Regions from separate parts of the Wandonia haliotis genome, predicted to be linked through region 1. Evidence: riboswitches for the same ligand, from Rfam matches in the RefSeq annotation. Region 1 holds a riboswitch; the other holds the start of a gene.

Region 1 (7,716 bases):
AGGAGATTTTAAGGGCGCTATTGAATACCTTTCTAAAATTATTCGTAAGGAGCAAAATAATTTACCTGCTCTTATGAGAAGGGGAGCAAACAAATCAAAAGCAGGAGATTTTCAAGAAGCCATTGATGACTATATGTGGGCATTGGAAATTGACTCTGATAATGTTATGGCTCATTATACTATCGGATTGAATTACTGGAAATTGGACAGTCTCAAACTTGCTGAAGAATATTTATCTAAAGCAATTGAATTAATTCCACCGTTTCTTGTTCTTGAAGACGGAACACCCTCCGATCCTTTCTACGTATATGAATCAGAAATAAAGTATGAAAGGGCTTTCCTTTATTACGAACAATATAATTATAAACTGGCGCTTCAGGATTTTTTGTTTTGTCTAAAAACAAACTACCGATCCGGTGAAGCCGCTTTTTATATTGGTAATATATATGGCATTTACGGTATGTCCGACGAAGAATGTTTTTACTATAAAAAAGCGCTTAACCTAAACTTTGAAGAAGCAAGAACTTACATTCAAGAACATTGTAACAACTAACTTTCTTCTAATGCCTTTTCTATATCGTCCCAGATATCTTCCGGATGCTCAAGTCCGATAGAAAGTCGAATCAGTCCGTCTGATATCCCAACAGACGCTCTTTCTTCACGCGTCAGTTTAGAATGAGTTGTTGAGGCCGGATGAGTAGCTATGCTGCGCGTATCACCGAGATTTGCAGTCAAAGAGAATAGTTGTAGACTGTTCAGAAATGTTTGTCCGGATTGCTGACCACCTTTGATTTGAAAAGTAACAATAGCTCCTCCTGATTGCATCTGCCGTTTTGCCAGTTCGTAATCCGGGTGAGAAGTGAGAAAAGGGTATCGCACCCAATCTACCTTGGAATGCTCTTCCAACCTTCTTGCTATTTCGTGCGCTGATGAAGAATGCCTTTCAAAACGAACACTCAACGTCTCCAACGACTTTGACAGGAGCCAAGCATTAAAAGGTGAAATACAAGGCCCTGTATGACGAGCGAAACCTTCTATCTTTTTTATTAACTCACTACTTCCCAATATAACCCCACCCAGAGACCTCCCTTGTCCATCAATAAACTTCGTGGCGGAATGAATTGAAATATCAGCTCCTAATGGTAATGGTTGTTGTCCAAATGGCGTCGCAAAACAATTATCTACCACTACAGTAATTCCTTTTCCGGAAGTGAGTGCAGTAATCCTCTGCAAATCGATTATCTCCAGTCCAGGATTACTTGGCGTCTCAAGATACACAAGCCGGGTGTTTGCCTGTATTGCTTCTGCATACCCCATATAATTAACTGCGTCAACATACGTGCAGGTAATCCCCCACTTTGGTAGGATTTCCGTAAGTAACTTATGTGTAGATCCAAAGACCGCTCTTGAACTTACAATATGATCTCCACTTTTTAACAACGCTCCTAAAACAGTAAAAACCGCTGCCATTCCCGACGCAGTTGCCCAACCAGATTCCGCTCCTTCTAACAGAGCCATTTTTTCAATAAACTCCGAGACATTGGGATTAGAGTAACGGGAGTAAATATTTCCCTTTTCTTCCTCTGAAAATCGTCTGCGCATCTGTGCAGCATCTTCAAAAACATACGAACTAGTCATATACAAGGGAACCGAATGTTCCTGAAATTCACTTCGGTTCAGTTGACTTCTTATTGCTACTGTTTCTTTTCTCATGTTAGCAAATTGTATGAATACGTAATCGTTACGGTAGCTTTCAGCATATTTGCTACCGAACAATACTTATCGAATGTTAGCTGAAGAGCCTTTTCTACAACTGATTCTTCCGCATTTGTACTCAAATTGAATACAAGATGTATCGTATCAAATACAGCAGGGGTAGTTTCCACCCGATGTGCATGAACATCAACTGATAAAACAGCAACCTCTTTTCTCTTCTTTCGTAAAATATGTATCAGGTCAATAGAACTACAACTAACTAATCCTGCTGCCACTAATTCCATAGGTCGAAATGCAGAATCCGCCCCTCCTATTCCGGAAGAAGCATCAGTGAACAGAACCTGATCCCGTTCGTTTACTACCGCCATACTAAAAGCATTCCCCTTCAAATTCAATGTTAACTTCATTTGTTTACCTTTTATTTATCCAGGAATCAACTCCTTGTTCTTTTGTGCTCCAGTTATCCGTGGGTTCTCTGATAATCCAACAGAAGCGTCTGGTAGAATTGCAAAAAACAAGTGTTTCTTCTTATTAAAATCCATTGCTTTTAATTCACTGAAAAGAACACGTCCTGTTTTATACGCATACTCATCAGATACAAAACGTGTGTACTCCAGCTCAAAGCTCAACTCATTCAGTCCGATTTCTCCTTCCGATGATCCCAAATAGATATCAAGAGAAAAATCATTGGTGAAAAATGTGTCAATCACGCTTTGTTCCTTCTTATACTCATACTGGTAATCAAACAATAAGGCAGCAATATCTGACAAAACAGCACTTGCCGTAGGATAACTTCCAGCACCTTTACCAATAAAAAGCTGTTTATCAGAAAATAGAGCTTCCACAACAATTGCGTTAAACTCATTTTCCACAGTGTAAGCAAAGTGTGTTTCCGGAACAAAGTACGGAGCTACCATTCCTAGTACATGTTTCCCTATTTTTTGCGCATGTGAGAACAGCTTCACCCGATATCCCTTTTCAGCAGCATAATTTAGATCCTGGGGTTTAATATTCCTGATTCCCGTATTAGCTATATCATCCGGTTGAACTGTAATTCCAAAAGCATGTTTTATAAGCAACACTAACTTGAACTTAGAATCATACCCATCGATATCCATGGTCGGATCGCTCTCTGCAAACCCTAATTCCTGAGCTTTGCTCAATGCCTCCGCAAAAGTCAACCCACGATTGGTTTGTGAAAGAATATAATTGGTTGTCCCGTTACAAATCCCTGTAACAGACGATAAACTATCATTATTATAATATTCCTCCAGGTTTCTGATCACTGGTATACTACCACAAACAGAAGCCTCATACAAAAATGAAACCTCATTTTTTCTGGCAAGTTTAATCAGTTCATCCAAATGTTCGGCTACCATCTTTTTATTGGCCGTAACAACATGCTTCCCCCTTTTTAGTGCTTCAGAAACAATCTCATAAGCGGCATTTGCATCATCTATTAATTCAACCACTACATTGATTTCATCATCATCAAGAATAGCATACCTGTCTGTTGTCAAAATATATTCAGACAAGGTTCTCTTCTTATTTTGATCCCGGATACATATCGTTTTAATCTCCGCATCAATTAATGAACTCCGGTTTAACACTTCATAAAGTCCGCCTCCGACACAACCGAGACCAAACAATCCTATGGTTAATTTCTTTTTATTCTTCATTGTATCTTTTACTATTTTACTACACTACTCCTTGCCGTCTTTGTTGACGAAAAATGGTCTTTCTGTATCTGGAAAAGTCATTGTACAGAAAATCTTTAATCAATTCATCCACCCGGACGGTCTCCGTTAAAAATCCATCATGACCATAATGGGATGGAATAACTTCAAAACAACTGTCTGCAATATGTTCTGCTAAAAACAATTGTTCCTCAATAGGAAAAAGAATATCCGTATCCACACCAAGCACCAATGTTCTCGCTGTAATTCGTCTCAAAGCACTTTCTATATTGGTATACTTTCTCCCAACATTATGGGCATCCATTGCTTTTGACAAAGACCAGTATGCATACGCATCAAATCTCTTTACAAACTTATCTCCCTGATATTGTTGATAGGAAGAAGCCCTGAAGTGATCCCTTTTATGCGTAAAATCTTCTCTTTGGGTTCTTGTATAACCCGCGTAACTTCTATAACTCAACATAGCAATGGAACGAGCGGCTTTCAACCCAAATGCTCCTCCTCCGGGAATATTAGCCCGAAATGATTCATCTGCCCAAAGAGCCATTCGTTGTGATTCATTGAAGGCAATACCCCAGGGTGAATGCTGTGCATTAGCTGCAACCAAAATCAGATTTGAAAAACGATCCGGTTCATCAACTGCCCACTGTACAGCCTGTTGCCCTCCCAAAGACGCTCCAATAAGCACCTCTATGTGATTAATTCCCAACTCATCAGCTACTAATTGATGTACCCCTACCATATCATCAATAGTTACAAGTGGAAAATGTACTCCTTTCTGGTTTTCGCAGATTTTTTCATGAGAAGGACCTGTTGTTCCATAGCAAGACCCCAACACATTTGCACAAACAATAAAATACTTTGATGGGTCAAGGGATTTGTGCTCTCCGAAAATTCCGGCCCACCAATCATGAACTTCTGAATTTCCCGTCAGTGCATGACAAACCCAGATTACATTATTCTTCTGTCGGTTCAATTTACCATACGTCGAATAAGCTACTTCTACCTGCCGCAGACGCTCTCCATTCAGAAGGTCTATTGCAGCTTTTACTTTCAGAATCTTCATGTTTCTCTTTTTAGAAAGGTTAGCTCCGGAATACCGGAACTAACCCATCATTCAGCGATTACTATGCTCCCTGCAACTTTTTGATTGTTGCAAAAGCTTCATTAATATCAGTTTTCAAATCTTCAACATGCTCAATTCCAACAGACAAACGCAACCATCCGGGAGCTACTCCCGACGCAAGTTGTTCTTCTGAAGACAACTGTTCATGTGTCGTCGATGCCGGATGAATAATCAAGGTTTTCGAATCCCCAACATTTGCCAGATGAGAAATCAGGTTCAGGTTATTTACAAAACGATCCGCCTGTTCTTTTCCTCCTCTTACTTTGAAAGATAAAACCCCTCCTGCACCATTTTTCAGGTATTTCTTGGCATTTTCATAATACACAGAAGAAGGTAACCCCGGGTAATTTACAGCTTCCACTTCCGGGTGTTCGCTCAACCATACAGCCAGTTTTTGAGCATTCTCAACTGTTCGCTCTACGCGCAGAGAAAGGGTTTCAAGTCCCTGAAGCAATAAAAATGAATTGAACGGAGATATGGCCGGTCCAAAATCCCTCAGCCCTTCAACCCTTGCCCGAATTGCAAAAGCTATATTCCCAAAAGGACTTTCGGCTCCAAACACATCCCAGAAAACTAATCCATGATATCCTTCTGAGGGTTCTGTAAACTGGGGAAATTTACCATTACCCCAATTGTACTTTCCTGCATCGACAATTACCCCTCCGATACTGGTTCCATGACCTCCGATCCACTTTGTTGCTGAAACAACGACAATATCCGCTCCATGCTCGATCGGTTTAAAAATAAATCCGGCTGCACCAAAAGTGTTGTCCACAATAAGTGGAATATCATACGATTTTGCAATCCGACTGATCTTTTCAAAATCAGCAATACTAAATTCCGGATTACCTATTGCCTCCAAATAAATGGCTTTCGTTTGTTTATCAATTCGTTCTTCTATCGATACCGGATCAACTCCTTCAGCGAACCGAACTTCTATCCCCAAACGTTTGAAAGCGACCTTAAACTGATTATAAGTTCCTCCATACAAGTGTGATGAAGTCACGAAGTTGTCACCTGCCTCCAGAATCGTATTCAGGGCAATAAACTGGGCTGCCTGTCCGGAAGCTACTGCTACCGCAGCAACACCACCTTCAAGAGCAGCAATTCTCTTCTCAAAAACATCAGTAGTAGGATTCATGATCCGTGTGTATATATTCCCGAATTCTTTTAATCCAAACAAATTGGCTGCATGTTCAGAATCCTGGAAAACATAAGATGAAGTTTGATAAATCGGTACAGCTCGTGAACCTGTTACCGGATCAGCCTCCTGTCCTGCGTGAAGCTGAAGTGTTTCAAAACGATAATTTTTCGTTGACATTTTTCTAAAATTTTAATGGATTGAATAAAACAGTTAACAGATAGTAAATACACGCGAGTGTCGGGCCCTGACATGAACTCGGTTTATTTACTGCAATATGGAGCTAAAGAAATTAGCTACACATACAGCAACAGCAACAACATGAGTTATGTTGCTGAAACAATAAGGTATTGTTTTGATTGTTCCCTTTTCGGGAAGAAAGTGTTAACCGGATGGATGCTTTTAAGTGTTTCATTTCTCTTTCAATTTATATTCTCCGAAAAATCGGAATCTGGAATTGGCACCGGTTTTCCAATATCAGCGTACTGATACTTAAAGTTGGTTGCCAGTGGGTCTACAAGCCAGTCTCTCGCCACTTCTTTATAAATCATTATTCAAATGAACTTTGACGCTGCAAAGATAGAGTAAAAATAAAATGCAAAACAAACTTTTTTTCAAAAAAAACACTAAAACATTAATAATAAATAAGTTACTCTGAATGATTTACGATTCAAAATGAACACAAAAGCGATCAAATGGAAATTCAACCTGAAGACATAACTTCCTCTAATCTTTGTTTAACGCATCGTCCTCCACCATAATCATCTGATAGTTTAGGATTTTTCCAACAGCAAAATACGATCACGAAACACGTGCCGTCGGAAGTATTGCCAATTTTTTTGTTAACAACACTCCCATTGATGCATTAGCATTCAATAACTCAAAATAGTCTTGTCTTTTCGGTGTCACGTAGAAATACATTCTATTTACTACTATTTAATTATCAAAAATTGATTGAAACACTACACTTTTTAACTTCCACCCCGCGGAAAAATGTTCCTTCTTTTTTCGAGTAAGTTCATTCATTACGTTTGCCAAGAAGACTTATCAATGCTTAATTCTCGACAGGATTTTCTTGACTTCAAAACCAAATTTCTATTAAGTAAACAAAATAAATTATTATGAAAAAAAGTACATTTCTTTCTGGCGTTTTTGGCATCGTATGTGCGCTTGCTACTCATGGACAAAACACTTTCCCTCCTGTAGGAAATGCGGGAATTGGAACACTCAATCCACAAGCACACTTAGATCTGATTGTGAACGGAAATAGTCCGAATACCTATTCTGGATTTCGACTTACCACTCCTTCAATACTCAGTACTACAAGCCCGCTGACAACCGCCTTTCAAATTCGTCGTTCGGGTTTTTCTAATTCATTCTACTCCCTTTTTGTTGTCAAGCCAAACGGAAACATCGGGATTGGTGTAGAACCCAATGATCCACTTCTAGCATCACGCAGACTTGTAGTCACCGACAACAATGTAAACAAGGTTGACCTCAATGTTAAAGGTTTTGCCCTCGTTGACGGACAAAGTGCCTCCGTTCTTTTCGGGGGGACCGGTGGGGAACAATACGGACAATGGGGAATCGAATACAACCAATATGCGACAACGCCAGGTCTGAATTTTTGGAAGCCTGCAGGCAGTAATAACTTCGGGAATTACTATATGTTTATGGCAGACAATGGAAAAATAAGTATGGGTCTTGATCCAAACAATACAGCTACCTATAACGGAGACTATCGCTTGTATGTAAAAGATGGGATTATGACAGAAAAAGTCAAAGTTGCAGTCCATACTACCAACGACTGGGCAGATTATGTTTTTAAAAAAGACTACTCTTTAATGCCGCTCAACGAAGTAGAACGTTTTATCTCGCAGAACGGTCATTTACCAAACATTCCGAGCGCTGAAAACATTATGAATGAAGGAATTGATATAGCCAAAATGGACGCAAAGCTCCTGGAAAAGATTGAGGAACTCACACTGTACATTATTGAACAAGACAAACGAATTGCTGAATTAGAGAATCAATCT
Region 2 (7,716 bases), on a different contig from region 1:
TACTTGGGAGTCCATATCGTTGAATATGTTGATGAAAAACGGTTATATCCGAAAAACCGACAATCCATTTCGGGTTTCTTAAGAATCCAGCCCAATTTAAAAGATCCACAATACGAATGCAGCCATACCCTCCTCGGGCACAAATAATTGCTTTACATTCGGTATCATCCAGAGCTTCCTGCATATCATGAGCACGTTGTTCATCCGTTCCGGAAAAATAATTCGATCGCCCGGCAGCATATTGCCCTATTTTTACCCGATATCCTTTGTCTTCAATTAATTTACGGGCATAGTCAAGAAGCTCCTGGTCAATCGCTTTGGCAGGACTTACAATGCGTATGAGATCGCCTGGCTGGAGGTGTGGAATCGATTTAATCATTGTCCTGTGTTTTATCCTTGTATTTGTTTCCGGTCACTTTTTCCGGTTTAGGAGCGCCTTCAATAACTACGACAATTTCCCCTTTTGGTTCATTTTTAAGGAAATGCTGTAAAACTTCTTGAGTTGTTCCCCTTACAAACTCTTCAAAAAACTTGCTGATTTCTCTGGCTACACAGATTTTTCGTTCTGCTCCGAAGAACTCAACCAATTGTTCCAGACACTTCTGTAGACGGTGAGGAGATTCGTACAGAACCAATGTTCTTTCTTCTGTAGAAAGTTCTTTGAGCTTTGTTTGTCTTCCTTTTTTGTGTGGAAGGAATCCTTCAAATACAAAACGATCACAAGGAAATCCACTTGCAACAAGTGCTGGGATAAACGCTGTAGGTCCCGGAAGACACTCTACAGGGATTTGTTCTTCCAAAGCAGCACGTACCAGTAAAAATCCGGGATCGGATATTCCTGGGGTTCCTGCATCAGATACAAGCACCGTCAATTCTGAGTTTTTTAGTTCCCGAAGAGCTGATTCTAAAGCCTTGTGTTCATTGTGAGCATGAAAGGGCAGCACTTTTTTATCAATTTGAAGATGCGCGAGCAATTTTCGTGTTACACGGGTGTCTTCAGCGAAAATACTATCACATTCTTTGAGATAGCGTATAGAGCGCAACGTAATATCCTCCAGATTTCCGATAGGAGTGGGAACTAAAGCTAATTTTGACATACGTTTGTATTTTGGGTAAAGATAAAAAAAGCAAACCGGATAAAATAAAAGAGCCGCAGAAGGAACTACGGCTCTTAGAGATATCATGTGGGAGATGAATTACAATCCGAAACGAGATTTTACTTCATCAACATAATCCAATTTCTCCCAGGTAAATGTTTCGATTTCTTTCGATACTTTTTTTCCTGCGTTTTCAAAAACAACTGTTTTCTTTTCAGACTTACGTCCCATGTGTCCATAGGCAGCAGTATCCGAATAGATAGGTTCGCGAAGTTTCAAACGACGCTCAATAGCTGCCGGACGCATATCAAAGACCTCTCCTACGATCTGAGCAATCTCTCCGTCGGTCATATCAACCTTTGCAGTTCCGTATGTATTTACATAAATCCCCATAGGCTCTACTACACCGATAGCGTATGAAACCTGAACAAGGATTTCATCACAGACACCTGCTGCCACCATATTTTTAGCAATATGACGAGTCGCATAAGCTGCTGAACGGTCTACTTTGGAAGGATCTTTTCCTGAGAATGCTCCACCACCGTGTGCTCCTTTTCCTCCATACGTGTCCACAATTATCTTACGACCTGTCAAACCGGTATCTCCGTGAGGACCACCAATCACAAACTTACCTGTTGGGTTGATGTGATATTTGATTTGATCATTGAATAATTTTTGTAGTTCAGGTTTCAACTGAGCTTTTACACGAGGAATCAAAATCTCAATAATGTCAGATTTGATTTTAGCTAACATTTTAGCTTCGTCTTCATCAAAATCATCGTGCTGGGTAGAAACTACAACAGCATCAATTCGTTGAGGAACATTGTCATCGCTATACTCAATAGTTACCTGAGCCTTAGCATCCGGACGAAGGTATGTGATGTCCTTCATTTCGCGACGTAGTGCAGCTAACTCGATAAGGATTTTATGTGAAAGATCAAGTGCAAGAGGCATGAAATTCTCCGTTTCCTTTGTTGCATAACCGAACATCATCCCCTGATCTCCGGCACCTTGTTCTTCCGGGTTTCCACGGTCTACTCCGCGGTTAATATCCTCAGATTGCTCATGAATAGCAGAAATAACAGCACATGACTTTGCATCAAACTGATATTCGCTTTTTGTATATCCGATTTTAGTAACAACGTCTCTGGCGATTTGCTGAACGTCGAGGTATGTATTGGATTTAACCTCACCTGCTAAACAAACCAAACCTGTGGTTACTAAAGTCTCACATGCTACTTTAGAATCCGGATCAAATGCTAGGAAATGATCGATCAAACCATCAGAAATCTGGTCGGCAACTTTATCAGGATGCCCTTCAGAAACTGACTCCGAAGTGAATAAATATGGCATTTCTTTCGAAAATTTAAAGTTTTGAATCGCCAAAAGTAAGCATTATTCTTTTGAATTGGAAAACATTTATTTTTTGTTTTACATCGGGTTTTGTTTTAATTTTTTGCGATTTGTATGAGGATATAGAATTCTGTACTATCTTTGTATCAGTTCTTTAAAAAATGCTTATAGAGAAAGGTGGAGGGACAGGCCCTGCGAAACCTTGGCAACCTCTCGGTTCTGAGACCGAAAAGGTGCCAAATCCGATTCTGACGAATTTGTTGGAAAAAGATAAGTGTTGATTCTGATTGTTCAGGCAGTCTTCAATTTTTTCATCTCTCTTTATAATTTTTTTAGAACGTATGTTTACGAAAAGAGAGATATGAGTACACAGGAAAAATCATCACGCACCCGGCTTTTGAGAGAGACACTTCTCCGACGTATTTTAGTGTTGGACGGAGCTATGGGGACAATGATTCAGCGATATAATCTTACAGAAGACGATTTTCGCAAGGGTTGGTTTGAAAATCATGAGAAACCTCTGAAAGGAAACAATGATCTTCTTTCTTTAACCCGTCCGGATGTGATTAAGGAAATTCACGCGGCTTATTTTGAGGCAGGAGCGGATATCGCAGAGACAAATACCTTTTCAGGAACCAGTATTGCCCAGGCCGATTACGGACTGGAACATATTGTGTATGATCTCAACTATCGTTCGGCGAAGATAGCAAGAGAAGTGGCAGATGAATTTACAGCTGCTAATCCGAAGAAACCCCGGTTTGTTGCCGGGTCAATAGGCCCGACAAATCGTACGGCTTCTTTGTCTCCTGATGTAAACGACCCGGGATTTCGGGCGGTTACTTATGATGAGTTGGTAAAAGCGTATTCGGAACAGGTTGAAGCGCTCATTGACGGAGGGTGTGATCTTTTGTTGGTTGAGACGGTTTTTGATACACTGAATGCAAAAGCTGCTTTATTTGCTATTGATTGTGTTCAGGAAGAAAAAGGTACGGATTTACCTATAATGGTATCGGGAACGATTACTGACGCAAGTGGAAGAACATTATCAGGTCAGACAACAGATGCATTTTTAATCTCAATTGAACACATGCCTTTACTTTCGGTAGGGCTGAATTGTGCTTTGGGGGCAGAAGCAATGCGTCCTTATTTACAAATATTGAATGAACGATCTTCATTTGCTGTGAGTGCTCATCCGAATGCAGGGTTACCGAATGAATTTGGAGAGTACGATGAAACACCCGAGAAAATGGGAAAACAAATTAAGGATTTTCTGGAGGAAGGATTGGTAAATATAGTGGGAGGTTGTTGTGGAACAACACCTGAACACATTCGCGTAATAGCTGATTTAGCAAAAGAATATTCTCCCAGACAACTTGAAAAACTAAACACTAACGATTAAAAGGAAGATCAGAATTATGTCGAAAATCATTCCCCCGCTAAAGCTTTCAGGACTTGAACCTCTGGTTATAACGAAGGAAACCAATTTTGTTAACATAGGAGAGCGTACCAATGTAACGGGGTCCCGGAAGTTCTTACGACTGATTCAGGAGGAGAAGTACGAAGAAGCGCTTGCGGTGGCATTAGATCAGGTGCAGGGAGGAGCGCAAATCATCGATATTAATATGGATGAAGGGATGATCGACGGAGAGAAAACGATGGTGAAGTTTCTTAATCTGATTGCATCCGAACCGGATATAGCACGGGTACCGGTCATGATTGATAGTTCGAAATGGGAAATTATTGAGGCGGGACTGAAATGTATTCAGGGAAAAGGAGTGGTGAATTCTATTTCTTTGAAAGAGGGGGAGGATTCTTTTATTTATTATGCAAAAAAGATCAAGCGATATGGTGCGGCTGTTATCGTAATGGCGTTTGATGAGCAGGGGCAGGCAGACACTTACGAACGTCGGATCGAAATATGTGAAAGATCGTATCGGATCCTGGTTGACAAAGTCGGTTTTCCCTGCCAGGATATTATTTTCGATCCGAATATTTTTCCGGTGGCTACCGGGATGGAAGAGCATAACAATAATGCGGTTGATTTCTTTCGGGCGACGAGATGGATTAAAGAAAATCTACCGGGAGCAAAGGTAAGCGGAGGTGTTTCTAATGTGTCTTTTTCTTTCAGGGGGAATGACAGAGTGCGGGAAGCCATGCATTCGGCCTTTTTGTACCACGCAATACGAGAAGGGATGGATATGGGAATTGTCAATCCATCTATGCTTGAGGTGTATGATGATATTGATAAAACATTGTTGGAGTATGTAGAAGATGTGTTGTTGAATCGTCGTCCGGATGCAACAGAACGATTATTGGAGTACGCTGAAACAGTAAAAGGAGAAGGAAAAAAAAGAGAGATAGATTTAAGCTGGCGGCAAGAAACGGTTCAGGAGCGGTTAGCACATGCTCTTGTCAAAGGCATAGTAGAGTTCATAGAAGAGGATGTTGAGGAGTGCCGTCATCAGTATGAACGACCTATTCAGGTGATAGAAGGACCTCTGATGGACGGAATGAATATTGTAGGGGACTTGTTTGGAAGCGGAAAGATGTTTTTGCCTCAGGTTGTAAAGTCTGCCCGGGTTATGAAGAAGGCTGTTGGTTATTTATTGCCTTTTATCGAAGCCGAAAAAGATGGGAAAAGAGAAGCCGCCGGAAAAATTCTGATGGCGACAGTTAAGGGAGATGTGCATGATATCGGAAAAAATATTGTTGGTGTAGTTTTGGGATGTAACAACTATGAAGTAATTGATTTGGGGGTAATGGTGGCTCCGGAAAAGATACTTGAAGCCGCCAACAAAGAAAATGTGGATGTGATCGGACTGAGTGGACTAATCACTCCTTCACTGGATGAAATGGTTCATCTTGCAAAAGAAATGGAAAGAGCAGGACTTTCTATTCCACTTATGATTGGCGGTGCAACAACCTCAAAAGTTCATACGGCAGTAAAAATTGAACCGCACTATACCAAAGGTCCTACAGTACATGTGCTCGATGCTTCCCGTTCCGTGACAGTAGTGGAGAGTTTACTGGGGGATAAAAAGACTGCTTTTGTAGAGGGATTACGGACGGAGTATTCTCGTATGCGTGAACATCACATGAATAATCGGGCAGCTAAGACTTATTTGTCATTACCGGAAGCGAGAAAAAAGAAACAAGATTTAGATTTTCAGGGAAATATAGTGCGACCAAAACGAACAGGATTGTTTGAGTTTAACGACTATCCATTGGAAGAGCTGACCCGGTATATTGACTGGACGCCCTTTTTTCAGACCTGGGAATTAGCCGGTCGTTTTCCGAAGATACTGGAAGATGAAATAGTTGGGGAAGCAGCGCAAAAGGTGTACGCAGATGCCCGGGAAATGTTGCGACGAATTATTGACGAAAAATGGTTGACGGCTAGTGCTGTTGTGGGAATCTGGCCGGCAAATAGTGTAGACGAGGATATTGAAATTTACTCGGATGAAACGAAAAGTGAAGTCTTGTATGTTCAACATACGTTGCGTCAGCAATTAAAGAAGGCAGAGGGAGCTTATAACCATGCTCTTGCGGACTTCATTGCACCTAAAGACTCCGGGATAACGGATTATATAGGAGGGTTTGTTGTAACAGCAGGGTTGGGAATAGACAAACACGTCCAACGATTTGAGGCGGACCATGATGATTATAACGCCATTCTTCTAAAAGCATTAGCTGACAGGTTGGCGGAAGCGTTTGCCGAATGTATGCATGAAAAAGTGCGTAGGGAGATATGGGGGTATGTTCCGGATGAACATTTTTCAAATGAGGAGTTGATCAGAGAAAAGTATAAAGGGATTCGTCCGGCACCCGGATATCCTGCCTGTCCCGATCATACGGAAAAAACCGGATTATTTGCTTTGTTGAATGCAACAGAATTGACAGGAGTTTCCCTTACAGAATCTCTGGCAATGTTACCCACAGCTTCAGTGAGTGGGTGGTATTTTGCACACCCTGATGCGAAGTATTTCGGAGTTGGGAAGATAACAATGGATCAGGTAGAGAGTATTGCAGCCAGAAAAGGACTTCCGGTTGAGGTCATGGAGCGGTGGCTTGGTCCGAATCTGGCTGAATAAAGAATGTCTGTTCGTAACAGGGTTTCTTTATCTTTGCATGAGAAAAATAACTGTTTCATGAAACTGAATTATAAGAAATACGGAGAAGGACATCCTTTTATTATTCTTCACGGACTTTTTGGGTCATTGGATAATTGGCAAACACATGCTAAAAAAATAGGAGAGTATTACGAAGTAATTCTTGTCGATAATCGGAATCACGGACATTCTCCACATGCTGAGCTTCATACGTATGATCTGATGGCTGAAGATTTGAGAGAATTAATGGATGATCTGGGGATTCAGGAAGCAATTATTCTGGGGCATTCCATGGGGGGTAAAGCGGCTATGCGATTTACGCAATTATTTCCGGATCGGGTAAAGAAATTGATTGTTGTTGACATAGGGGTGAAAGGGTATCCGATGCATCATGACGCGATTTTGGAAGGGCTTTGTTCTTTAGATTTTGACAGGATAACTTCAAGAGGTGAAGCAGATAAGCAATTGGAGCAGTATGTTGGCAATATAGCTGTTCGGCAATTTTTGCTGAAAAATCTATATTGGGTAGAGAAGGGTAAACTGGCTTTTAGAATGAATCTTGCTGTTTTACAGGAGCAGATGCCGGAAATTTTAAAAGCGCTTCCTAAACAAGAAGTGTTTACCCTGACACGATTTATAAAGGGAGAATTATCGAATTATATTCTGGATGAGGACATTCCCGAATTGGAAGAGTATTTCCCGGATAGTGATGTTGTAACTATAGAAGGAGCAGGGCATTGGGTGCATTCTGAAAAACCGGAAGAGTTTATTGAAGCCGTTCTGGAATTCTGCTTGAGATAAAAATGAAATCAAAGAAGGAGAAATATTTGTTTCTCCTTCTTTTTTGATAGCTTATTAGTGAATAACGACAAGACGTTTCGTCTGTCTGCTTTCATTATGATTCGTATACATAATGGTATAAATTCCTTGTGGGAAATCGGCTGTTTTGATTTCTATAATTTTAGATGTTCCTGAAGGTTGATACATTTTTATCAATTGCCCGGTAGTAGAGTAAACAGCTACACTCCCATTTCCTAACTGTTGACCGAAGTCAAGAATTGCGTATTCATTTGCCGGATTAGGAAACAGACTGATAGATGAGGTTTCATTTTCTGTAATTCCGTTAGTTTCATCTGTCAGATTGTAAAGGAGCTGGA

What was found. A riboswitch is a leader RNA that binds a small molecule or an ion and turns the genes downstream of it on or off. The one in region 1 is predicted to bind S-adenosylmethionine.
Region 2: it holds a riboswitch for S-adenosylmethionine, as region 1 does, so the genes downstream of both, ABDZ97_RS03060 (homocysteine S-methyltransferase family protein) here and ABDZ97_RS07625 (O-acetylhomoserine aminocarboxypropyltransferase/cysteine synthase family protein) in region 1, are expected to answer to the same signal.

The regions. Positions count from the first base shown of each region.
Region 1 covers NZ_BAAAFH010000007.1:320,210-327,925, forward strand. The annotation lists gene ABDZ97_RS07600 (tetratricopeptide repeat protein) at 1-553, shown strand, start outside; gene ABDZ97_RS07605 (trans-sulfuration enzyme family protein) at 550-1,713, opposite strand; gene ABDZ97_RS07610 (OsmC family protein) at 1,710-2,123, opposite strand; gene ABDZ97_RS07615 (homoserine dehydrogenase) at 2,139-3,395, opposite strand; gene ABDZ97_RS07620 (homoserine O-acetyltransferase family protein) at 3,415-4,479, opposite strand; gene ABDZ97_RS07625 (O-acetylhomoserine aminocarboxypropyltransferase/cysteine synthase family protein) at 4,541-5,860, opposite strand; SAM riboswitch class I at 6,105-6,229, opposite strand; gene ABDZ97_RS07630 (hypothetical protein) at 6,802-7,716, shown strand, end outside.
Region 2 covers NZ_BAAAFH010000003.1:567,007-574,722, forward strand. The annotation lists gene ABDZ97_RS03045 (S66 peptidase family protein) at 1-379, opposite strand, end outside; gene rsmI (16S rRNA (cytidine(1402)-2'-O)-methyltransferase) at 372-1,097, opposite strand; gene metK (methionine adenosyltransferase) at 1,197-2,450, opposite strand; SAM riboswitch class I at 2,613-2,727, shown strand; gene ABDZ97_RS03060 (homocysteine S-methyltransferase family protein) at 2,812-3,849, shown strand; gene metH (methionine synthase) at 3,866-6,541, shown strand; gene ABDZ97_RS03070 (alpha/beta fold hydrolase) at 6,599-7,360, shown strand; gene ABDZ97_RS03075 (M14 family metallopeptidase) at 7,415-7,716, opposite strand, start outside.